4 regions of the Pseudomonas sp. GW704-F2 genome follow, and region 4 is predicted to be linked to each of the others. Evidence: predicted binding sites of a transcription regulator. Region 4 holds the regulator's gene; each other region holds the start of a gene.
The links. The regulator FliA, encoded in region 4, starts transcription of late flagellar genes. The targets are predictions, from matches to a motif close to CTAAAGTTTNNNNNNNNNNNGCCGNTAA.
Positions count from the first base shown of each region.

Region 1: the regulator FliA is predicted to act here: its motif matches at 3,338-3,365, upstream of AC07W0_RS25065 (methyl-accepting chemotaxis protein).
Region 2: the regulator FliA is predicted to act here: its motif matches at 1,657-1,684, upstream of AC07W0_RS04740 (flagellin N-terminal helical domain-containing protein).
Region 3: the regulator FliA is predicted to act here: its motif matches at 2,100-2,127, upstream of AC07W0_RS13075 (flagellar protein MotY).

Region 1 is NZ_JBWKXO010000040.1:6,300-11,805, reverse strand. It holds gene ggt (gamma-glutamyltransferase) at 1-337, shown strand, start outside; gene AC07W0_RS25075 (AAA family ATPase) at 447-965, opposite strand; gene pnuC (nicotinamide riboside transporter PnuC) at 962-1,528, opposite strand; gene AC07W0_RS25065 (methyl-accepting chemotaxis protein) at 1,636-3,270, opposite strand; gene AC07W0_RS25060 (undecaprenyl-diphosphate phosphatase) at 3,501-4,331, shown strand; gene AC07W0_RS25055 (DUF1294 domain-containing protein) at 4,328-4,711, shown strand; gene AC07W0_RS25050 (MmcQ/YjbR family DNA-binding protein) at 4,700-5,056, opposite strand; gene AC07W0_RS25045 (LysR substrate-binding domain-containing protein) at 5,053-5,506, opposite strand, start outside.
Region 2 is NZ_JBWKXO010000004.1:22,045-27,550, reverse strand. It holds gene AC07W0_RS04750 (flagellar hook-associated protein 3) at 1-278, shown strand, start outside; gene AC07W0_RS04745 (ketoacyl-ACP synthase III) at 558-1,487, shown strand; gene AC07W0_RS04740 (flagellin N-terminal helical domain-containing protein) at 1,765-3,180, shown strand; gene AC07W0_RS04735 (flagellar protein FlaG) at 3,254-3,604, shown strand; gene fliD (flagellar filament capping protein FliD) at 3,685-5,088, shown strand; gene fliS (flagellar export chaperone FliS) at 5,229-5,506, shown strand, end outside.
Region 3 is NZ_JBWKXO010000012.1:145,867-151,372, forward strand. It holds gene AC07W0_RS13060 (peroxiredoxin) at 1-257, shown strand, start outside; gene rnt (ribonuclease T) at 320-991, opposite strand; gene pyrC (dihydroorotase) at 988-2,034, opposite strand; gene AC07W0_RS13075 (flagellar protein MotY) at 2,191-3,099, shown strand; gene AC07W0_RS13080 (argininosuccinate synthase) at 3,229-4,446, shown strand; gene AC07W0_RS13085 (response regulator transcription factor) at 5,060-5,506, shown strand, end outside.
Region 4 is NZ_JBWKXO010000063.1:4,160-9,665, forward strand. It holds gene flhF (flagellar biosynthesis GTPase FlhF) at 1-1,110, shown strand, start outside; gene fleN (flagellar synthesis regulator FleN) at 1,216-2,049, shown strand; gene fliA (RNA polymerase sigma factor FliA) at 2,046-2,786, shown strand; gene AC07W0_RS29090 (chemotaxis response regulator CheY) at 2,955-3,329, shown strand; gene AC07W0_RS29095 (protein phosphatase CheZ) at 3,348-4,136, shown strand; gene AC07W0_RS29100 (chemotaxis protein CheA) at 4,148-5,506, shown strand, end outside.

The DNA.
Region 1 (5,506 bases), on a different contig from region 4:
CGGCACGCCGGGCGGCAGTCGCATCATTACCGCGACCTTGCTGACGATTCTCAACGTCATCGATTACAAGATGAACATCCAGGAGGCCGTCGACGCGCCGCGTTTCCACCAGCAGTGGATGCCGGACACCACCAACCTCGAGACCTTCGCGGTCAGCCCGGATACGCAGAAGATCCTTGAGAGCTGGGGCCACAAGTTTGCCGGGCCACAGGATGCCAACCACTTGGCGGCGATCCTGGTGGGCGCGCCATCCCTGGACGGCAAGCCGGTCGGCAACAACCGTTTCTATGGGGCCAACGACCCGCGTCGCAATACCGGCCTGTCCCTGGGCTACTAAGCGCCGCAACTCACTGTAGGAGCGAGCTTGCTCGCGAAGAGCGTCAACGATAACGCGGGTATTCTGGATTAACGCGGTGTTCTTGCGTTTTTCGCGAGCAAGCTCGCTCCTACAGTATCTGTTTGACGGCTGCGAAGGCTTTGGCGCGGCGTTCTTCCCAATTTCCCCTGATCACCACCAGGGCCTGGCGATGCTGCTGCATCCAATCCAGGCTGTGCTGGAAAAACGCCTGGCGGTCGGCCAGTTCCGGCTGGCAACGCTGGCCGTCGGCGGTCCATTCCACGTCGTCGGGGGACAGCAGCAGGTGCAGGTCGTAGTGGCGGGCCAGCAGTTCGTCGTCGAGCCATGTCGGATAGTCGCCGAACAGGGTCTGGCTCCAGAGTCTGTTGGTCAGCAGGTGCGTGTCGAGGATCAACAGCGCAGGGCGCTCGGCGCGGGCGGCATCTTCCCAGGCCAGTTGTCCACGGGCGATGGCCGGGATGTCGGCCAGCGTGGTGTCGCGCTGATGGTGGTCGATGAAGTGCCGCACGTACTCGCCCACCATCAGCCCGCCGAACTGCATTTGCAACTGCGCGGCCAACCAGCTTTTACCGCTGGATTCGGGGCCGGCCAGGACCACCACCTTCATGCGCGCAACGCCGCGTCGGCACGCCATTCGCGCCAGCCTTGCACGGCGATCGCGGTGAACAGCGCATAGAGCGCGGCGGTGAGGTAGAGGCCTTTATAGAGGAACAGCCCGACGAAAATCACATCTACGACAATCCACAATGGCCAGCACTGCACGCGCTTTTGCGCCATCCACATCTGCGCCACCAGGCTGAAGCCGGTGAGGGCGGCGTCGAGCCAGGGTTGGGCGGCGTCGGTCCAGTGAGCCATGGCGGCGCCGAGCAACAGGCTGCCGACCGCGCCGATAGCCAGGCTGGTAAGGATCGCGGACCAGCCCAGGCTGGTGACTTGGCGACCTGGCTTGATGTCCCCGGCGCGTCGGGTCCACTGCCACCAGCCGTAGACTTGCAGGGCGGCGTAGACCACCTGCAACAGCATGTCGGAATAGAGTTTCACGTCGTAGAACACCCAGGTGTAGAGCAGCACCATCACCAGGCCGATGGGCCAGCACCAGGGGTTTTGTTTGACCGTCAGCCAGACAGCGATCACCCCCAGCGCGGCGGCGAACAGTTCAAGCCCGGACATGGTGGTTCCTTGGGAGAGAGGGAAAGGGCGGGGATTGTAACCAATCTTCAAAACACAGGAAGGCAAATGTGGGAGGGAGCAAGCCCCCTCCCACAGTTTGAGTGGCGTCAGACTTTGAATTGACGCAGCAGGCCGTCGAGCTGCTCGCTCAACCCGCGCAAGTGTGCGCTGGCCACGCTGGACTGTTCGGCCGCCACTGCCGTGTTGTGGGACAACCCGGCGGCCTGGGTCACGTTCTGGTTGATGTCCTCGACCACGTGGGCCTGTTGCAGGGTGGCGCTGGCGATCGAGGCATTCAGCCCATTGAGGTTGCGCAGGGCCTGGCCGATGGCAGTGAGGCTGGCCCCGGCCTGGCCGGCCTGTTCGATGGTCAGTTGCGACGCGCTGTGGCTGTCGCTGATGACCTTGACCGCCGCTTCCGAGTGACCTTGCAGACGCTCGATCATGACCTGGATTTCAGCAGTGGATTTCTGCGTGCGTTGGGCCAGCAGCCGCACTTCGTCCGCCACCACCGCAAACCCGCGGCCTTGCTCACCGGCACGCGCGGCTTCGATGGCGGCGTTGAGGGCGAGCAGGTTGGTCTGGTCAGCGATGGAGCGGATCACTTCGAGCACGCCACCGATCTGCGTGCTTTCGCTCGACAGGGTGCGAATCACTTCCACGGCCTGGCTGATGGTGGTGGACAGTTGGTCGATCTGCTGCAAGCTGCTGTCGATGTTCACTTGGCCTTGCTCGGCCTGGGCCTGGGCATCGCGCATTTCGCTGGCGGCATGCTCGGCGTTCTTGGCCACGTCCTGCACGCCGTAGGTGACTTCATTGATCGCGGTGGCCACCAGTTCCATCTGTTGCGACTGTTGCTGGCTGCGGTCGTGGGCCTGGCTGGCGTTGTTGCCCAGCTCAGTGGAGGACTGGCCCAGCGCATTGGCGCACATCTGCAACTGGCCGACGACGTGGCGCAGCTTGGCGGTGAAGCTGTTGAAGTGCTGGGACAGTTGAGTGACTTCGTCGCGGCCATGGGTGTCGAGGCTGCGCGTCAGGTCGCTCTCGCCGCTGGCGATACTGGCCATGGCATTCACGGCGGCCTGCAGCGGGCGCACGATGCTGCGCACAATCAACGAAACCAGCAGGGCCATGACCACGGCGATGCCCAGGCCGACACCCGAGGCTTTCCACACTTGCGCGTTGAATTCGGCTTGCACGTCATCCACATACACGCCGGAGCCGATGATCCAGCCCCACGGTTCGAACAACTGGATATACGAGGTTTTTTCTATCGGCGTATCGGCACCCGGCTTCGGCCAACGGTAATTGACGATACCGGCACCCTTGGCCTTGGCCAGGCTCACGAACTCGTTGAATATCGCAAAGCCGTCCGGGTCGCGAATCGACGAGAGGTTCTGGCCATCGAGCTTGGGGTTGGCCGGGTGCATGATCATCACCGGCGTCAGGTCGTTGATCCAGAAATATTCGTCTTTGTTATAGCGCAGGCCGCGCACCGCGCTCAGGGCTTGTTTTTGTGCCGCTTCACGGGGCATGACGCCGCTGGTTTCGAGGCTGTGATAAAACGTCAGGATTCCACTGGCGGTCTGTACGACGTGTCGGGTCTGCAGGCTTTTGGCTTCATAGAGGTCGTCATGGATCTGTTTGAGCATCAGCAAACCCAGGGCCAACAGCATCAACACGGCAACTACCAGGATCAACCAGAGACGGCGGCTGATCGACATATTGCGTAAACTGTTCATCGTCCTGTCACTCCGTGCTTTTTATAATTGTCGGCGCTGCATCGACTTTTACGCCTTGTCTGATAGGCTTTCGGCCTGAAATCGAAAAACCTGAGTACTGCCTGATTTTTCACGGAATTTTTGCAGACCGGCGTTGATTATCAGCACCGGGCCTTTTTGTGCGCTCGTCGTCAGTGAACCATTAAAAAGACTAACGAGGCTTGTCTTAGAACAAGACCTTTGGGGGACGTATGGATTTGTGGACCGCCGCACAGGCGTTGATACTCGGCGTGGTAGAAGGGCTGACGGAGTTTTTGCCGATCTCCAGTACCGGCCACCAGATTATCGTCGCCGATTTGCTCGACTTTGGTGGCGAACGCGCCATGGCGTTCAACATCATCATTCAGCTCGGTGCGATTCTGGCGGTGGTCTGGGAGTTTCGCCGCAAGATCCTCGACGTGGTGACCGGTTTGCCGACCCAGCGCAATGCGCAGCGCTTTACCGTCAACCTGCTGATCGCATTCCTGCCGGCCGTGGTGCTGGGGGTGATTTTCGCCGACCTGATTCACCATTACCTGTTCAACCCGATCACCGTCGCCACGGCGTTGGTGGTGGGCGGCATCGTGATGTTGTGGGCCGAGCGGCGCGAGCATGAAGTGCATGCCGAGAGCGTTGATGAGATCAGTTGGAAGGACGCGCTCAAGGTCGGTTTTGCCCAGTGCCTGGCGATGATCCCGGGCACCTCGCGCTCGGGCTCGACCATTATCGGCGGCCTGCTGTTCGGCCTGTCGCGCAAGGCCGCCACTGAGTTTTCGTTCTTCCTGGCCATGCCGACCATGGTCGGTGCGGCGGTGTATTCGGGCTACAAGTACCGCGACCTGTTCCAGCCGGCTGACCTGCCGGTGTTTGCCATCGGGTTTGTCACCTCGTTCATCTTCGCGATGATTGCGGTCAAGGGCCTGCTCAAGTTCATCGCCAGCCATAGCTATGCGGCATTTGCCTGGTATCGGATTGCATTCGGCTTGCTGATCCTGGCGACCTGGCAGTTCGGCTGGATCGATTGGTCTGCGGCCAAGGCATGATGATTCAGCACCCACGCCTGAAGGCGCTGATCTTTGCGCTGTTGTGCGCGGCGCCGTTATTGGGCTCGGTATTGGTGTGGCATCGCGGCGAGACCGTGCTGCCGCTGGCGGCCTATGGCGTGGTCAGCGTGATTGCGTTTTTGCTGTACTGGAGCGACAAGCACAAGGCGCGTACCGACGCTCGGCGCATTCCCGAAAACATCCTGCACGCCGTCGAGCTGGCGGGCGGATGGCCGGGGGCGCTGATTGCCCAGCAGGTGTTCCGGCACAAGACGCGCAAGGTCTCGTATCAGGTGCTGTTCTGGGCAATCGTGCTGTTGCATCAGGTGTTCTGGCTTGACCAGTTGTTCCTCAGCGGCACGCTGGGGTCAGTCCTCTAGCAACAACCCGACCTGCGTGCGCTTGGGCAACTTGCTCACCACCAACTGGTGAGATCGCTGCAACAGGCCACGCAACTCCTCGGTGCCCAGCGGGTAGGGCGTGTTCATGATGATCCACTGCGCGCGCGCCAGGTACGGCGCCGGGTGGATGCCCGGGCGGTCCACATGGCCGAGGAACAGTTCCTTGTCGACCTTGAACGCCAACGAGTCACCCCGCAGGTTCTGCAAGGCGAACATCTTGTTGCCGGCAATCGAAAACACTCGCACGCCACCCCATTTATAGTCTTCCCGCGCGCCGGGCAGGCTCAGGCAGAAGTGCGCGACTTGTTCTTCGGTCATGCTCATAACAGGCGGTCTCCACAGCTTTTAAAGCCTTCTTCCAGGTAATCGATCCACGCACGAATCGCCGGCAGCACGCCACGGCGATGCGGGTACACGGCCTGCAACCAGCCGCCCGGCAGCGACCATTGCGGCAGCAGTTGCACCAGTTGGCCGCTGGCCAGTTCTTCTTCGCAATACATCATCGGCAGCACGGTGAAGCCCAGGCCCTTGAGTGCGCTGGCTTTGCGCACGATGAAATCATCGATGCCCAGGCGGGCTTCCATCACCAGGTCTTCGGCGTTGCCTTGGGGGTCGAGCAGGCGCAGGTGGACCATGCGGTCGGCTTCCAGGGCGCCGAGCACCGGCAATTGTTTGAGGTCGTCGAGGTTGTCGACCTGTCGGCCGCGCATGAAGTCCGGGCTGGCGACCAGCAGCGTTTGGGCCTGGCGCAGGCGCTTGGTGACCAGCAGCGGG
Region 2 (5,506 bases), on a different contig from region 4:
TCAAGGACGTGCTGGATGCCTCCATCAGCAACTTGGCCAACTCAATGTCCCAGATCACTAACGTGCGCGGTGATATCGGTGCGCGGGGGAACGCCCTGGATATTCAGTCCGGCGAAAACACCAGCATCGGTCTGGCCAACACCAGCACCATGAGTGACCTGGCTAACGTCGACATGGGAGAGGCGGCGATCAATCTGACGCTGCAGCAGACCATGTTGCAGGCTTCACAACTGGCCTTCGTTAAAATTTCCCAGTTGAGCCTGTTCAGCAAAATGTGATTTCAGCGTGACAACACCGCGGCCCGCTCTGGAAACAGGGTGGGCCGTTGTCGTTTTTACGGCTCAATTGTTCAAAGGTTTTGCACAAACCGCACAAAATTGAGTGACCTGTGAGTCATAAAGCGCATCTTCACTGTATCGTATGAAAAGGATAAGTCGTCACAGGGTCCTTGCTGGGCGGCTTTCAGCGAAATTGTCATGGGGTTATCCCCTTTATTGTCAGCACTCCAGGCGTCGTCCGAGGGGTGTTCTCCAGCTATTTAGTATTGGGAAGCCACAATGATTGGCATAAAAAGCATCGCCAGTTACGTGCCGGCCGACGGGATCGATAATTACGCCCAGGGTGCCAAATTCGCCAAGGATGAAGAGTTCATCATTGGCAAGATCGGGTCGGCATTCCTGCCGCGCAAGGAAGCTGGGCAGGAGACCTCCGACCTGTGTGTCGAAGCGGTCAATGCATTGTTTGCCAACAACCCGCAGTTGAAGCGTGAGTCCATCGACGCGCTGATCGTCGTCACCCAGAACGGCGACGAAGAGGGCTTGCCCCACACCGCCGCCATCGTCCAGGACAAGCTCGGCCTGCCGACTCACGTCGCCGCCTTTGACCTTTCCCTGGGTTGCTCCGGCTACGTCTATGGCATCTACGCGATGAAGGGCTTCATGGAGGCCACCGGCCTGAAGAACGGCCTGCTGATCACCGCCGATCCGTATTCGAAGATCGTCGACCCGGAAGACCGCAACACCACCATGCTGTTCGGCGATGCCGCCACTGCGACCTGGATGGGTGAAGATGCCTCGTGGTTGCTCGGCAAGGCCAAGTTCGGCACCGACGGCTCCGGCGCACCGCACTTGAAAGTCAGCGACGGCGTGTTCTTCATGAATGGCCGCCAGGTGTTCAACTTCGCCTTGCTCAAAGTGCCGGCGCACTTGCATGCGCTGCTCGATGAGTCGGACCTCAAGGCCGACGACATCGATGCCTTCTGCATTCACCAGGGCAGTGCGGCGATCGTCGACGCCGTGGCGCGGCGTTTCGAAGATGCGCCAGTGGACAAGTTCATCAAGGACATGGTCGAGACCGGCAACACCGTGTCGTCGAGCATTCCGTTGCTGCTGGAAAAGCACGCGCTGGACTCCACCTGGAAACGCGTGGCAATCAGCGGATTTGGTGTGGGCCTTTCCTGGGGCTCGGCGATTCTCTATCGTCCGTGATGCTTAAATAGGTTGCACGCGCTTCAAGCATGAAGACGCCGATGATCGAACGATCATCGGCGTTTTTTATTTGGCGCCAGAAAAACCAATGAAATCAGGCCTTTTTGCCGGACTAAGCCCTTGAATTACAAGGGGTGGCACGGTGCTAGTAAAAAAAATCAAAAAACTCCTCAAGCAACCGGCTACCACGACGATAACTATTACGTAGGTTCTCTAGGCCACACCCGGCGGTTGCCAGGGCCGGAAGCCGCAGTATCCATCCAACGAGGATTTCGTCATGGCTTTAACAGTAAACACCAACATTGCTTCCATCACTACCCAGGGCAACCTGAACAAAGCTGGCAGCTCCCTGGCCACTTCCATGCAGCGCCTGTCTTCCGGCCTGCGTATCAACAGCGCTAAAGACGACGCTGCCGGCTTGGGTATTGCTACCCGCATGACTAGCCAAATCAACGGCCTGGGTCAAGCAGTCAAGAACGCCAACGATGGTATCTCCATCGCGCAAACCGCTGAAGGCGCAATGCAGGCTTCGACCGACATTCTGCAAAAAATGCGTACCCTGGCTCTGTCTTCGGCTACTGGCTCCCTGAGCACCGACGACCGTAAGTCGAACAACGACGAATACCAGGCTCTGACTTCGGAACTGACCCGTATCTCGCAAACCACCACTTTCGGCGGCCAGAAACTGCTGGACGGTTCGTACGGTACCAAAGCTATCCAAGTTGGCGCCAACGCTAACGAAACCATCAACGTAAGCCTGGACAACGTTGCTGCCAACAACATCGGTTCGCAGCAGATCAAAAGCCTGGGCATCACGCCTGGTGCTGGTGTAGCTGGTGGCGCAATCGCTGTGACTGGTAACGGTCAGACTACCAGCGTAACCGTAGCTGCCGCTGCTTCCGCTAAAACCATCGCTGCCCAGCTCAATGGCGCCATCGGTGGCCTGAGCGCTACCGCCAGCACTGAAGCTCAGTTCGTTGTCGGCGCTGCTGCTGCAACTACTCCGGCTTCGTTCACCATGACCGTTGGCGGCCAAGCCACCACGTTCGTCGGCGTGAGGGATACCGCCAGCCTGGCTGACCAACTGAAATCGAACTCCGCCAAACTGGGTATCAGCGTTAACTACGATGAATCCAAAGGCACCCTGTCGATTAAATCCGATACCGGTGAAAACCTGGCCTTCAGTGCTTCGACCGATGCCGGTTCCATCACTGTTGCCACTAAAGACGGTTCCGGTACCTACGGTACTGCCGCTGCCTTGGCTGACGGCATCATCGCTACCGGTGCTGTGAACATGAACTCCTCCAAGGGCTACTCCCTGGAAGGTGCTGGTGTGACCGGTGTCTTCGGTGCCGCGACTTCCGCTGCCTCGGCCAAGACCTCCGTATCGCAGACCGACGTGACTGACGCCACCAAGGCTCAGAACGCTGTGTCCGTGATCGACCAGGCTATCGCTACCATCTCCAGCTCCCGTTCGGGCCTGGGTGCTGTTCAGAACCGTCTGACCAGCACTGTGGATAACCTGACCAACATCCAGAAAAACACTACATCTGCCCGTAGTACTGTTCAGGACGTCGACTTCGCTTCCGAAGCCGCTGAACTGACCAAGCAGCAAACCCTGCAGTCGGCTTCCACCGCGATCCTGTCGCAGGCTAACCAACTGCCATCCGCTGTACTGAAGCTGCTTCAGTAATCACGGCGCAGGGTAAATGATGGGGGGCGCGTTTACGTGCCCTTTCGTCTTTTCCAATCAGAGGAGATTGGGCATGGACATGAATGTAAAACTGAACTTGTCTTATCCGCCACAGGCCCCTCAAGGACCCGTGGCACCTGTGGTTGCTGACAAAGACAAGACTAAGGTTGAGCCGGCCGCGCCAACCACGGACAAGCCCCAAAAGGGCGATCTGGAAAAAGCGGTCACCGATATTAAAGAATTCGTACAAGCGGCCCAGCGTAATCTGGATTTTTCCATTGATGATTCCACCCATAGGGTTGTGGTCAAGGTCATTGCCACCGACACCGGTGAAGTGATCCGCCAGATTCCCTCGGAAACGGCCTTGAAGTTGGCGCAAAGTTTGTCCAGCGCCAGTCACGTATTGTTTGACGACAAGGCTTGAGCTGGCATGAAAATTGTTGCTGTTACGGCTTGAAGTGTTCTTCGTCAAGATAACGGCAGCCACCGTAAAGGAGAAAGATGATGGCGGGTACAACGATTACTGGCGTGGGGTCGGGCTTCGACACCCAGGCAATTGTGAAATCCCTGGTGGATGCCGAGCGAGCGCCGAAACAGGCGCAGATCAACACCCAATCGCAAAAGGCAACTACCCAGCTGTCGTCGATCGGCAAGATCCAGGCAGCCCTGGACGCCTTTCGTGGTGCGCTGACCAGCATGGGCACCGATAACAGCTTCAGTGGTTTGACCGGCACGTCTTCGGATGAAAAAGTCGCCACCATGACGGCCAACCAGGGGGCGTCGAACGGCAGCTTTTCGCTGATCGTCAACCAGTTGGCGAAGCCTTCGAAGTTGTCGACCACCAGTTTTGCCGGTGGCCAGTCGACGGTCGTCAACAGCACCACCAGCGCAAAGACGCTGACCATCTCGCAGTCGGGCAAGAACTTCGATCTGAGTGTGCCGGCGGGCGCAACCCTGCAACAGGTGCGCGACTCGATCAACTCGCAGTTCAGCACCGCAGGCCTGAGTGCCAACATCCTCACCGACTCCAATGGTTCGCGTCTGATCCTGACGTCCACCAAGGGCGGGGTAGGTTCGGACCTGACGATGTCGGGCAATTCCGGGATTGATACCGGCTATACCGTGGTCGACGCGCCTCAGAACGCCAAGTACACCATCGATAACATTCCTGCGGAATCCACCTCCAACAACATCACCGATGCGGTCAGTGGGGTGAGTATCAAATTGCTGTCGCTGTCGCCCACGGTCACGGCCAACGATCCGAATCCAACTCCGCTTCGTACAGCCATGACCATCTCGGTCAGCACCAGCGCCACCGCGCTGAAGTCCGGGGTCAAGGGCTTCGTCGACACCTACAATGCTCTGCTCAAGGCTATGAACGCCGAGACCAAGGTCACCAAGGATGCTGCCGGTAACTCCATCGCCGCAACCCTGACCGGCGACTCGACCATGCGTACCTTGCAGTCGGCGATCCGCAATGAGTTCAACGCACTGTCCGGCAACGGCACCTTGAAGTCCCTGGCGCAGTTCGGCGTCACGACCGACCAGGACACCGGGGCGCTGAGTATCGACAGCAAGCAGTGGGATAAGGCTGTCGCCACCAATGCTGCCGACATCAACAGTATTTTCAGCGGCAAGACCGGCTTGCTGGCGCGCCTGACGGCGGCTACCGATGGCTACGCCAAGGCCTCCACCGGGATTCTGGCGACGCGCACGACGTCGTTGGCCGACAGCCTGAAAGACCTGACCAAGCAACAATCCGATCTGGATGGTCGTCTCACGACGATGCAGGACGCCTTGACCCGCAAGTACACGGCCATGGACACGCTGGTGGCGCAGTTGCGGCAACAGAGCAGCAGCATCCTTGGTACGCTCAGTGCGCTGAGCAACTCCAAAAGCAGCAGCTGATTGAATGTGCGTGAAAAAGCCCGGGTCCATTGACCTGGGCTTTGTTCTTTATAGCGCCGGCGGGTTAAAGTTTTTTGCGATCCAGTCGACATAATGGTTACTGCAACCCATCTAGCTGTTGCCTGTCACGAGGTAGAAACATGAATCCCATGAGAGCCCTTCGCCAATATCAGAAGGTCAATTCCCATGCTCAGATCTCCGAAGCCAGCCCGCATCGCCTGGTGCAAATGCTGATGGAGGGCGGTCTGGACCGTATGGCGCAAGCCAAGGGCGCCCTGGCGCGTGGCGATATCGCTCAGAAGGGCCTGATGCTCGGCAAGGCTTCTGACATCCTCATTGGCCTTCGTGATGGCCTGGATGCGGAAAAAAGCGACAACAAGGAATACGTCCAGCAATTGGACGGTCTATATGTCTATAT
Region 3 (5,506 bases), on a different contig from region 4:
ACGTTGAGTCCGAAGGCGGCGTGGCGTTCCGTGGCGCGTTCCTGATCGATGACAAGGGCGTTGTGCGCTCGCAGATCATCAACGACCTGCCGCTGGGCCGTAACATGGAAGAGCTGATCCGTCTGGTCGACGCGCTGCAATTCCACGAAGAGCACGGCGAAGTCTGCCCTGCCAACTGGAAAAAAGGCGACAAAGGCATGAACGCTTCGCCAGAAGGCGTTGCAGCCTACCTGACCGAGAACGCCGGCAAGCTGTAAGCCACGTTTGCGGTAAAAAAACCGGCCTGAGAAGGCCGGTTTTTTATGCGCGGGATTCCACTTCAGTCGTTGAAGTCTTCCCAGCCGCCCATCTGTTTCCAACGGTTGACGATGCCGCAGAACAGCTCGGCGGTCTTTTCGGTGTCATAGCGCGCCGAGTGGGCTTCGCGACCGTCAAAGTCGATACCGGCGGCCTGGCAGGCTTTGGCCAATACGGTCTGGCCATAAGCCAGGCCGGCGAGCGTAGCGGTGTCGAAGCTGGAGAACGGGTGGAACGGGTTGCGCTTCATGTCCAGCCGCGCCACGGCGGCATTCAGGAAGCCCAGGTCGAAGCTGCTGTTGTGCCCCACCAGGATCGCGCGTTTGCAGCCATTGGCCTTCAACGCCTTGCGCACGCCACGGAAGATATCGGTCAGCGCAGCTTCTTCACTCACCGCCATGCGCAGTGGGTGATCGAGCTTGATCCCGGTGAATTCCAGGGCCGCGGCTTCGATATTGGCGCCTTCGAACGGCTCGACGCGGAAGAAGTGGGTGTGTTCCGCGAACACAAAACCCTGTTCGTCCATGCCGATGGTGGTCGCGGCGATTTCCAGCAGCGCGTCGGTGGCGCAGTTGAAGCCACCGGTTTCTACGTCGATGACGACCGGCAGATAGCCGCGAAACCGCTCGGCCATCGGGTGACGGGAACCGCCACCGCTGTGCTCGTGTTCGTCATCGTAATGGTCTTCACTCACTTGCTTTCCTCCAGCAGGCGCCAGCGCAGTGTTTCACCGGCGCGCAGCGGGATAACAGTCAGCTCGCCAAACGGCAGGCTGACGGGGGCAGTCCAGTCTTCACGGACCAGGGTGATGCGGTCGGTATTCGCCGGCAGCCCGTAGAAACGCGGGCCGTTGAGGCTGGCGAAGCCTTCGAGTTTGTCCAGGGCGTTGCGTTGGTCGAACGCTTCGGCGTACAGCTCGATCGCCGCATAGGCGGTGTAGCAACCGGCACAACCGCAGGCCGCTTCCTTGGCATGCTGGGCGTGGGGCGCCGAGTCGGTGCCGAGGAAGAACTTCGGGTTGCCGCTGGTCGCAGCGTCCAGCAGGGCCACCTGATGGGTGTTGCGCTTGAGAATCGGCAGGCAATAGAAGTGCGGCCGAATCCCGCCCACCAGCATGTGGTTGCGGTTGTAGAGCAGGTGATGGGCGGTGATGGTCGCGCCAACGTTGGCCGAGGCCTCGGTGACGAACTGCACCGCATCGGCCGTGGTGATGTGTTCGAACACCACCTTGAGGGTCGGAAACAGCTCGACCACCCGGCGCATATGCTCGTCGATGAAGATCTTCTCGCGATCGAACACGTCGACATCGCCGCGGGTGACTTCACCGTGGATCAACAGCGGCATGCCGACTTCGGCCATCGCTTCGATCGCTGGCAGGATCTTGTCGATGCTGGTCACGCCGGAGTCGGAGTTGGTGGTTGCGCCCGCCGGATACAGCTTGGCGGCGTGTACGAAACCGCTGGCCTTGGCCTCGCGGATTTCGTCGGGCTGGGTGCGGTCGGTCAGGTAGAGCACCATCAGCGGTTCGAAGCGGCTGCCGGCCGGCCGTACAGCGAGGATGCGCTGGCGATAGGCGTCGGCCTGCGCGGCATTACGCACCGGAGGTACCAGGTTAGGCATGATGATGGCGCGGCCAAACGTGCGCGCAACATCGGCCACGGTGTGGGGCAACGCAGCACCATCGCGAAGATGAATATGCCAGTCGTCGGGACGCAGCAGGGTCAGGCGGTCGGACATTGGGGATTCCAGGCGGGTCAATCTGGTGGGAATGCTACCGGAAAAGACTCTTGCAGGCACTCGCTATCAAGTTTTGCAGGATGCATCCGATAGCCTTTGGTATGCCTTAACGATGTATGACGCTTTGAAGTGTTGTAGAAACCAGTGGAGCCTCCCGTGCGCCAGCATTATCTAGCCCTGCTCAGTGTGTTCGCCAGCCTGCCTGCGATGGCCCTCACGTTCCAGACACGTCTGGAGAATATTGAGTGGAAGGTGGAGGGCGACAAATTCGAGTGCCGCTTGACCCAGCCGATCACCGATTTCGGCTCGGGTGAGTTCGTGCGCCGGGCCGGCGAGCAGGCGACATTCCGTCTGAAAGCCTTTAACGGCTTGCTCGGCGCAGGATCGGCGACCCTGCTGGCGGCGGCTGCGCCATGGCAACCGGGCCGCGGCGATATCAACCTCGGCGCCGTGCGTGCCGGCAGTGGCGAGGTCTTGTTCAACAGTTCCCAGGCCCAGGCCGGGCGCCTGTTCAATGGCCTGCTCGAGGGGCGCAGCCCGACCGTGCGGCATTACGGGCGTGAAGGCGGCTATTCGGAAATTCGTCTGTTGCCGGTGAAATTCAACAAAGCCTACAACGACTATCAACTGTGTACCGCCAAGCTGCTGCCGATGAATTACGATCAGGTCAAGCAGACCGAAGTCGGCTTCCCCGGTGGCGGTATCGAGCTGGACGCAGCGGCCAAGCGCAAGCTGGCGGTGATCGTCGAATTCATGAAGGCCGATCCGACGGTCAACCATATCGAATTGAACGGTCACTCCGACAACAGCGGCAATCGCCTGACCAATCGCGATGTCTCGCGCCGTCGCGCATTGGCGGTGATGGACTACTTCAAGGCCAACGGGGTGCCGGAATCGCAGATCACCATGCGTTTCCACGGCGAAAGCTACCCCTTGGCGCCCAATACCAATGCCGCCAACCGCGCGCGCAATCGGCGCGTCAATATCCAGCTCGAACGCGTGGCCGCCCCCGAGAAACCGGCGGCGCAAGCCAAGGGCCCGAGCAACCCCGCCGCTACGTCATAAGGTGCGACCATTGGTCGCCCGCTCGACATAATCTGTCGCTTTATCTTCATTTGCTGTCGCGCCCCTGTAATTTCGCGGTTTTGATCGGTAGAATCGTTGCCTTTCCGTAAAACCCCGTGGAGTGATGGCATGGCCGACGTAAACAAGGTCGTTCTCGCGTATTCCGGCGGCCTGGACACTTCGGTGATCCTCAAGTGGCTGCAGGATACTTATAACTGTGAAGTGGTGACCTTCACCGCTGACCTGGGTCAGGGCGAAGAGGTCGAACCTGCACGCGCCAAGGCGCAAGCCATGGGCGTCAAAGAGATCTACATTGACGACCTGCGCGAAGAGTTCGTCCGCGATTTCGTTTTCCCGATGTTTCGCGCCAACACCGTCTACGAAGGCGAGTACCTGCTGGGTACCTCCATCGCACGTCCGCTGATCGCCAAGCGCCTGATCGAAATCGCCAACGAAACCGGCGCTGACGCCATTTCCCATGGCGCCACCGGCAAAGGCAACGACCAGGTGCGTTTCGAACTGGGCGCCTATGCCCTCAAGCCGGGCGTGAAAGTGATTGCCCCTTGGCGTGAATGGGACTTGCTGTCCCGTGAAAAGCTGATGGATTACGCTGAAAAGCATGGCATCCCGATCGAGCGTCACGGCAAGAAGAAGTCCCCGTACTCAATGGACGCCAACCTGCTGCACATCTCCTATGAAGGCGGCGTGCTGGAAGACACCTGGACTGAGCACGAAGAAGACATGTGGCGTTGGACCGTCTCTCCGGAGAACGCTCCTGACAAGCCGCAGTACCTGGAACTGACCTACCGCAACGGCGACATCGTCGCGCTGGACGGCGTCGAGATGACCCCGGCCACCGTACTGGCGACCCTGAACCGTATCGGCGGCGAACACGGTATCGGCCGTCTCGACATCGTCGAGAACCGTTACGTGGGCATGAAGTCCCGTGGCTGCTACGAAACCCCAGGCGGCACCATCATGCTGCGCGCCCACCGCGCGATCGAGTCGATCACCCTGGACCGCGAAGTGGCTCACCTCAAAGACGAGTTGATGCCCAAGTACGCTAGCCTGATCTACACCGGCTACTGGTGGAGCCCTGAGCGTCTGATGCTGCAACAGATGATCGACGCTTCCCAGGCTCACGTGAACGGCGTTGTGCGCCTGAAGCTGTACAAGGGCAACGTGATCGTCACCGGTCGCAAGTCCGATGAGTCGCTGTTCGACGCCAACATCGCCACCTTCGAAGAAGATGGCGGCGCCTACAACCAGGCGGACGCAGCAGGCTTCATCAAGTTGAATGCACTGCGCATGCGTATTGCGGCCAACAAGGGTCGCAAGTTGTTCTGAGTGTTCCCGTCGAAATGAAAAGTGGCCCCTTGTTCAGGGGCCATTTTTTTTTGCCTGTAAAAAAGGCGCGGCGATCCTGATGTTTAAAGTTGTTTAGGTTTGTTTAAAGTCTATCGAGGTTCGTCGTTTCAGAAAGTTTGATGCCTGGCCCGCCGAGGAATGAATTATTTACACCTGAGTAGGAACTATGTCTTACAGAAAATTCACTCACAAAAGTGCGGCGTAGATGTAAGTCGCGGAAAGTTCTGTAGGAAATTTATGGTGTAAATAAATATGTTGAATGGAACTGAAATCATCAGGCTTTTTTTACCTGTCGGCCCATGCGGTCGCGACATGCAAGGGGCATTTCCTGAAACGGGTGTGCGCTGCGTTTACGGTTGCCCCCCTATTCACCGGATATTTCTCTCAAAATATGTGCGAGCCCGGAAAGGTCTGAAAGGCTCCATAAAACTCGAAACATCTGAGTTGGTGTTTTTTTGTAGGTTAATTCCTATCTCGTTGTGGGTTGGGTCTCTGCTTGCTGTTGCTTGGGGTGGAACGCTATGCCAACTAGGAAACGACTAGGCTATTGTGCTTGCTCTGAATAATTCGAACAGCGAAATTGGACTTTCTCATGAATAAAGTGCTGATCGTGGATGATCATCCCGTCATTCGTCTTGCTGTGCGCATGCTAATGGAGCGTCATGGTTATGAGGTCGTTGCCGAGACCGATAACGGTGTCGATGCGTTGCAACTTGCACGGGAACATATGCCGGACATTGTCATACTGGATATTGGAATTCCCAAACTCGATGGCCTGGAAGTTATCTGCCGGCTGTCGTCCACCAAACAGGCCACACCGTTCAAGGTGCTGGTCCTGACTTCCCAGGCGCCGGGCCATTTCTCCATGCGCTGCATGCAGGCGGGGGCGGCCGGGTACGTGTGCAAGCAGCAGGACCTGACGGAATTGCTGAGTGCCATCAAGGCGGTGCTGTCCGGCTACAGCTACTTTCCCAACCAGGCGCTGAATTCGGTGCGTTCCACCATGGGCAACGCCAGCGAGGCCGACATGGTCGAGCGC
Region 4 (5,506 bases):
CGCATTGTCTCGGCCCAGGCCGAACTGAGCATGCGCGGCGACAGCGATGCGACCACCAATCGCCAGTTGTTCGCCGGCCTGCCGCTGACCGCCGCCGAGCCGCTGGTCGAGCCGACGTTCATCGAACCGCCGCGTCCTGCCGCGCCTGCCCCGGCCGCTGCAGTCGACCAGCGTGTGTTCGACTCGATGCGCTTTGAGCTCAACGGCCTGCGCGAGCTGCTGGAAGTGCAGCTCGGTTCGCTGGCCTGGACCCAACTGCAAGGCAGCAAGCCGCAACAGGCCAACCTGTGGCGTCGCCTGCAACGCATCGGTCTGTCCGGCCCGTTGTCCCGCGACCTGCTGGCGCTGACCACCGAAATCGAAGAACCTCGCCAGGCCTGGCGCATGTTGCTGGCCCACCTGGCGCGGATGATCGTCACCCCGGAACTCGAACCCCTGGAAGAGGGCGGCGTGATCGCCATGGTCGGCCCTGCCGGCATGGGCAAGACCACCACGCTGGCCAAGCTGGCGGCGCGCTACGTGCTCAAGTACGGCGCCCAGAACATTGCGCTGGTAAGCATGGACAGCTACCGCATCGGTGCCCAGGAGCAACTCAAGACCCTGGGCCGCATCCTCAATGTGTCGGTGACCCACGTCGACCCGGGCCAGTCCCTGGCCAATGCCCTCGATCCGTTGTTGCGCAAGCGTGTGGTGCTGATCGATACCGCCGGCCTGCAAGCCAGCGATCCGGCGTTGCGCATGCAGCTGGAGAGCCTGGCCGGGCGTGGCATCAAGGCAAAAAATTACCTGGTGCTTGCAACCACCAGCCAAAAACAAGTTCTTACCGCTGCGTACCATAGCTACAAGCGCTGCGGCCTGGCCGGATGCATCCTCACCAAGCTCGACGAAACCGCGAGCCTGGGCGAGGTGCTGAGCCTGGCTATCAGTCATGAACTTCCGGTCGCCTACCTGACCGACGGGCCGCGGATTCCGGATGATTTGCATCTGCCGCGCCGTCATCAGTTGGTCAGCCGTGCCGTCAGCGTGCAAATGCAAGAAGAGCCTAGCGAGGAAGCGATGGCCGATATGTTCGCTGACCTTTACCACAACCCGGCAAAGCGGGTGGGTTGAGGCAGCATGAACACCATGAAATGTATCTACATCGATGGTCTGCAAGCGATTCACGCGGCCAAGCCATGTAGCCTGCGTCTAAGCAAGACAAGGTAAAGAATTAAAATGGGCAGCATGCATCCCGTACAGGTGATCGCGGTGACCGGCGGCAAAGGTGGCGTCGGGAAAACTAACGTGTCAGTGAATTTGTCCCTGGCCCTGGCAGAGCTTGGCCGTCGTGTCATGCTGCTGGATGCTGACCTTGGGTTGGCGAACGTTGACGTTTTGCTGGGGCTCACGCCCAAACACACCCTCGCCGATGTGATCGAGGGTCGTTGCGAGCTGCGCGATGTGCTGCTGCAGGGCCCTGGAGGCATCCGCATCGTGCCGGCCGCCTCGGGCACCCAGAGCATGGTCCACTTGAGCCCTGCGCAGCATGCCGGCCTGATCCAGGCGTTCAGCGATATCGGCGACAACCTCGACGTGCTGGTGATCGACACCGCCGCCGGGATTGGCGAGTCCGTGGTCAGCTTCGTGCGCGCCGCGCAAGAAGTCCTGCTGGTGGTCTGCGATGAACCCACCTCGATCACCGACGCCTACGCCCTGATCAAACTGCTCAATCGCGACTACGGCATGAACCGCTTCCGCGTGCTGGCCAACATGGCCCAGAGCCCGCAGGAAGGACGCAACCTGTTCGCCAAGTTGACCAAGGTCACTGATCGCTTTCTTGATGTCGCCTTACAATACGTCGGCGCAGTTCCCTATGACGAGTGTGTACGCAAGGCCGTGCAAAAGCAGCGTGCGGTCTACGAAGCGTTCCCTCGTTCGAAATGCGCGTTGGCGTTCAAGGCTATTGCTCAGAAGGTCGATACCTGGCCGTTGCCCGCCAACCCTCGGGGGCATCTGGAGTTTTTCGTCGAGCGATTGGTGCATCAGACGAGCGCAGGACCGGTGCTATGACAGCCAGCGGCTATAACCTTTACAAAAATTCGGCACGTGACCGCCAGGGCGAATTGATCGAGCGCTATGCGCCGCTGGTCAAGCGCATTGCCTATCACTTGCTGGCACGCCTGCCCGCCAGTGTCCAGGTCGAAGACTTGATCCAGGCCGGCATGATCGGCCTGCTCGAAGTGTCGACCAAATACGACGCGAGCAAGGGTGCGAGTTTCGAGACGTATGCGGGTATCCGTATCCGTGGCGCGATGCTCGATGAAGTGCGTAAAGGGGATTGGGCGCCGCGTTCGGTACACCGCAATACGCGCATGGTCAGTGACGCAATTCGTGCAATTGAAGCAAAAACCGGTCGCGACGCTAAAGATCACGAAGTTGCGGCCGAACTCCAATTGAGTCTCGACGATTATTACGGGATTTTGAACGATACCTTGGGCAGCCGCCTGTTCAGTTTCGACGACCTGTTGCAGGACGGCGAACACGAAGGGCTGCACGAGGACGGCGCGAGTGCTCATCTCGAACCGTCGCGCGACCTGGAAGATGAACGCTTTCAGGGGGCGCTGGCGGACGCGATTGCCAATCTGCCGGAGCGTGAGCGACTGGTGTTGGCGCTGTACTACGACGAAGAGCTGAACCTCAAGGAAATCGGTGAGGTCCTGGGGGTCAGCGAATCGCGTGTCAGCCAGCTGCACAGCCAGTGCGCAGCCCGCTTGCGGGGACGCCTGGGAGAGTGGCGCGCGCGCTGACAGGCAGTGTGGGGACACTGCAGACACTACCGCGAGGCCCTTGGTTTTCGCGGGTGAGTTTCGTGGTGCCCTGGGCAGTCCTTTTTGTGTAACGCCTGTTGATTGAAATGGCGCGTCCAGGTGCTGGACGCGTTTTAAGACTGCTTGGAGGTCGAATTGGACAAGAACATGAAAATCCTCATCGTTGATGACTTCTCAACGATGCGGCGGATCATAAAAAACCTGTTGCGTGACCTGGGGTTCACCAACACGGTCGAGGCGGATGACGGCCTTACGGCGATTCCGATCCTCAACAGCGGGAGCATCGACTTTCTGGTAACCGACTGGAACATGCCCGGCATGACCGGTATCGACTTGCTGCGCCATGTGCGCGCCGATGAAAAACTGCGCAGCCTTCCCGTGTTGATGGTGACCGCCGAAGCCAAGCGTGAGCAGATCATCGAAGCCGCCCAGGCCGGGGTCAACGGCTACGTGGTCAAGCCATTCACTGCATTGGCCTTGAAAGAGAAGATCGAAAAAATCTTCGAACGCATCCACGGCTAATGCCATCGCGGGGGAGCTATGGAGCATAAAGAAACGTCACAGGGGGACTTTGAGTCGACCCTGAAAAAGCATGCTCACCAGCTGGTCGAGAGCCTTGAAAAAGGCCATTTCGGCGACGCGGTGCAGTTAATCCATGAGCTTAACCAGACCCGTGACCGCGGCCTGTATCAGGAAGTGGGCAAGCTCACGCGCGAGCTGCACAGTGCGATCGTCAATTTTCAGATTGACCCGCACATGCCCCAGGCTGAAGAAATTTCGCAAATCACCGATGCCACTGAACGCCTGTCCTATGTGGTCAGGCTGACTGAAGCGGCGGCCAACCGCACCATGGACCTGGTGGAAAACGCCACGCCCCTGGTCAACGGCATGGCCAATGAAGCCCAGGCGCTCAGCGTTGACTGGGGCCGTTTCATGCGTCGGGAAGTGGGGGCTGAGGAGTTTCGTGAGTTGGCCCGTCGGGTCGAGGGTTTCCTGTCGCGCAGCGAACAGGACAACCACACGGTGTCCAGCAACCTCAATGACATTCTGCTCGCCCAGGATTACCAGGACCTCACCGGTCAGGTGATCAAGCGCGTGACCCAATTGGTCACCGAAGTGGAAAGCAACTTGCTCAAATTGGTGCTTATGGCAGGCCAAGTCGATCGTTTCGCCGGCATCGAACATGACCGCGAAGCGATCCTCTCGGAAAAAGATCCACAAAAACATCTCGCCAAGGGTGAAGGTCCGCAGATTCATGCCGATAAACGTGAAGACGTTATGTCAGGTCAGGATGACGTAGATGACCTGTTATCCAGTTTAGGCTTCTAAGGAGCACACCCATGAGCTTCGGCGCCGATGAAGAAATCCTTCAGGATTTCCTTGTAGAGGCCGGCGAAATTTTAGAGCAACTGTCCGAACAACTGGTCGAGCTGGAAAGCCGACCGGATGATGCGAACCTGCTCAATGCAATTTTTCGCGGTTTTCACACTGTAAAAGGGGGCGCCGGCTTCCTCCAGCTCCATGAGCTGGTGGAGTGCTGCCACATCGCCGAGAACGTGTTCGACATCCTGCGCAAGGGTGAGCGTCACGTTGATTCGGAGCTGATGGACGTGATTCTCGAAGCGCTGGATGCGGTCAACGGCATGTTCAGCGAAGTTCGCGAACGTGCCCCGATCACCGCAGCCACCCCGGAACTGCTGGCCGCCCTGGCGCGTCTGGCGGAGCCTGCCGACACCGCGGCCGCGCCGGTGGTGGAAGCGGCTCCGGAGCCTGTGGTCGAAGCCGAAGCGGATGTCACCGACAGCGAGTTCGAGCAACTGCTCGACTCCCTCAATGCGGTCAAGGCCGAAGCCGAAGCGCCGCAAGCGGTCGCTGCAGTGGCCGCGCCCGCCGCGCCGACCGGCGAAGACATTACCGACGCAGAATTCGAATCCCTGCTCGATCAGTTGCACGGCAAGGGCCAGTTCGCTGCCGACGCCGTTGCACCTGCGGCTGAGGCGCAAGCACCTGCGAGTGCCTCGCAAGTTCCGGCAGCCACCGCCGCCGCTGGCACCGACATTACCGACGACGAATTCGAAGCGTTGCTCGACCAGTTGCATGGCAAGGGCTCCTTTGCTGCCGATGCCTTGCCGGAAGTCGCTGCAACTGCTGCCGCACCGGCTGCTGCCGCTGCCGCACCTGCCGGCGACGGGCTGATTTCCGATCACGAATTCGAAGCCCTGCTCGACGAATTGCACGGCAAGGGCAAGTTCGCCGAAGTGGCCGCTGGCGCTGCGGCGACGGCCGCCCCGGTGGCGGCCAAACCGGCACCGGCCAAAGCCGCGGCACCTGCTGCCGCCAAGCCGGCCCCGGCCCCGGCTGCCGCCGCTCCTGCCGCTGCCGCGCGTGCCCCGGCCGCCGCCGCGGCCGACAAGCCTGCCAGCGAAGCCGAAACCACGGTGCGTGTGGATACCGCGCGCCTGGACGACATCATGAACATGGTCGGCGAACTGGTGCTGGTGCGTAACCGCCTGGTGCGCCTGGGCCTGAACAGTGGAGACGAAGCCATGCAGAAGGCCGTGTCGAACCTCGACGTGGTCACTGCCGACCTGCAGACCGCGGTGATGAAGACGCGGATGCAGCCGATCAAGAAAGTCTTCGGTCGCTTCCCGCGCCTGGTTCGTGACCTGGCTCGCCAGCTCAAGAAAGAAATCAACCTG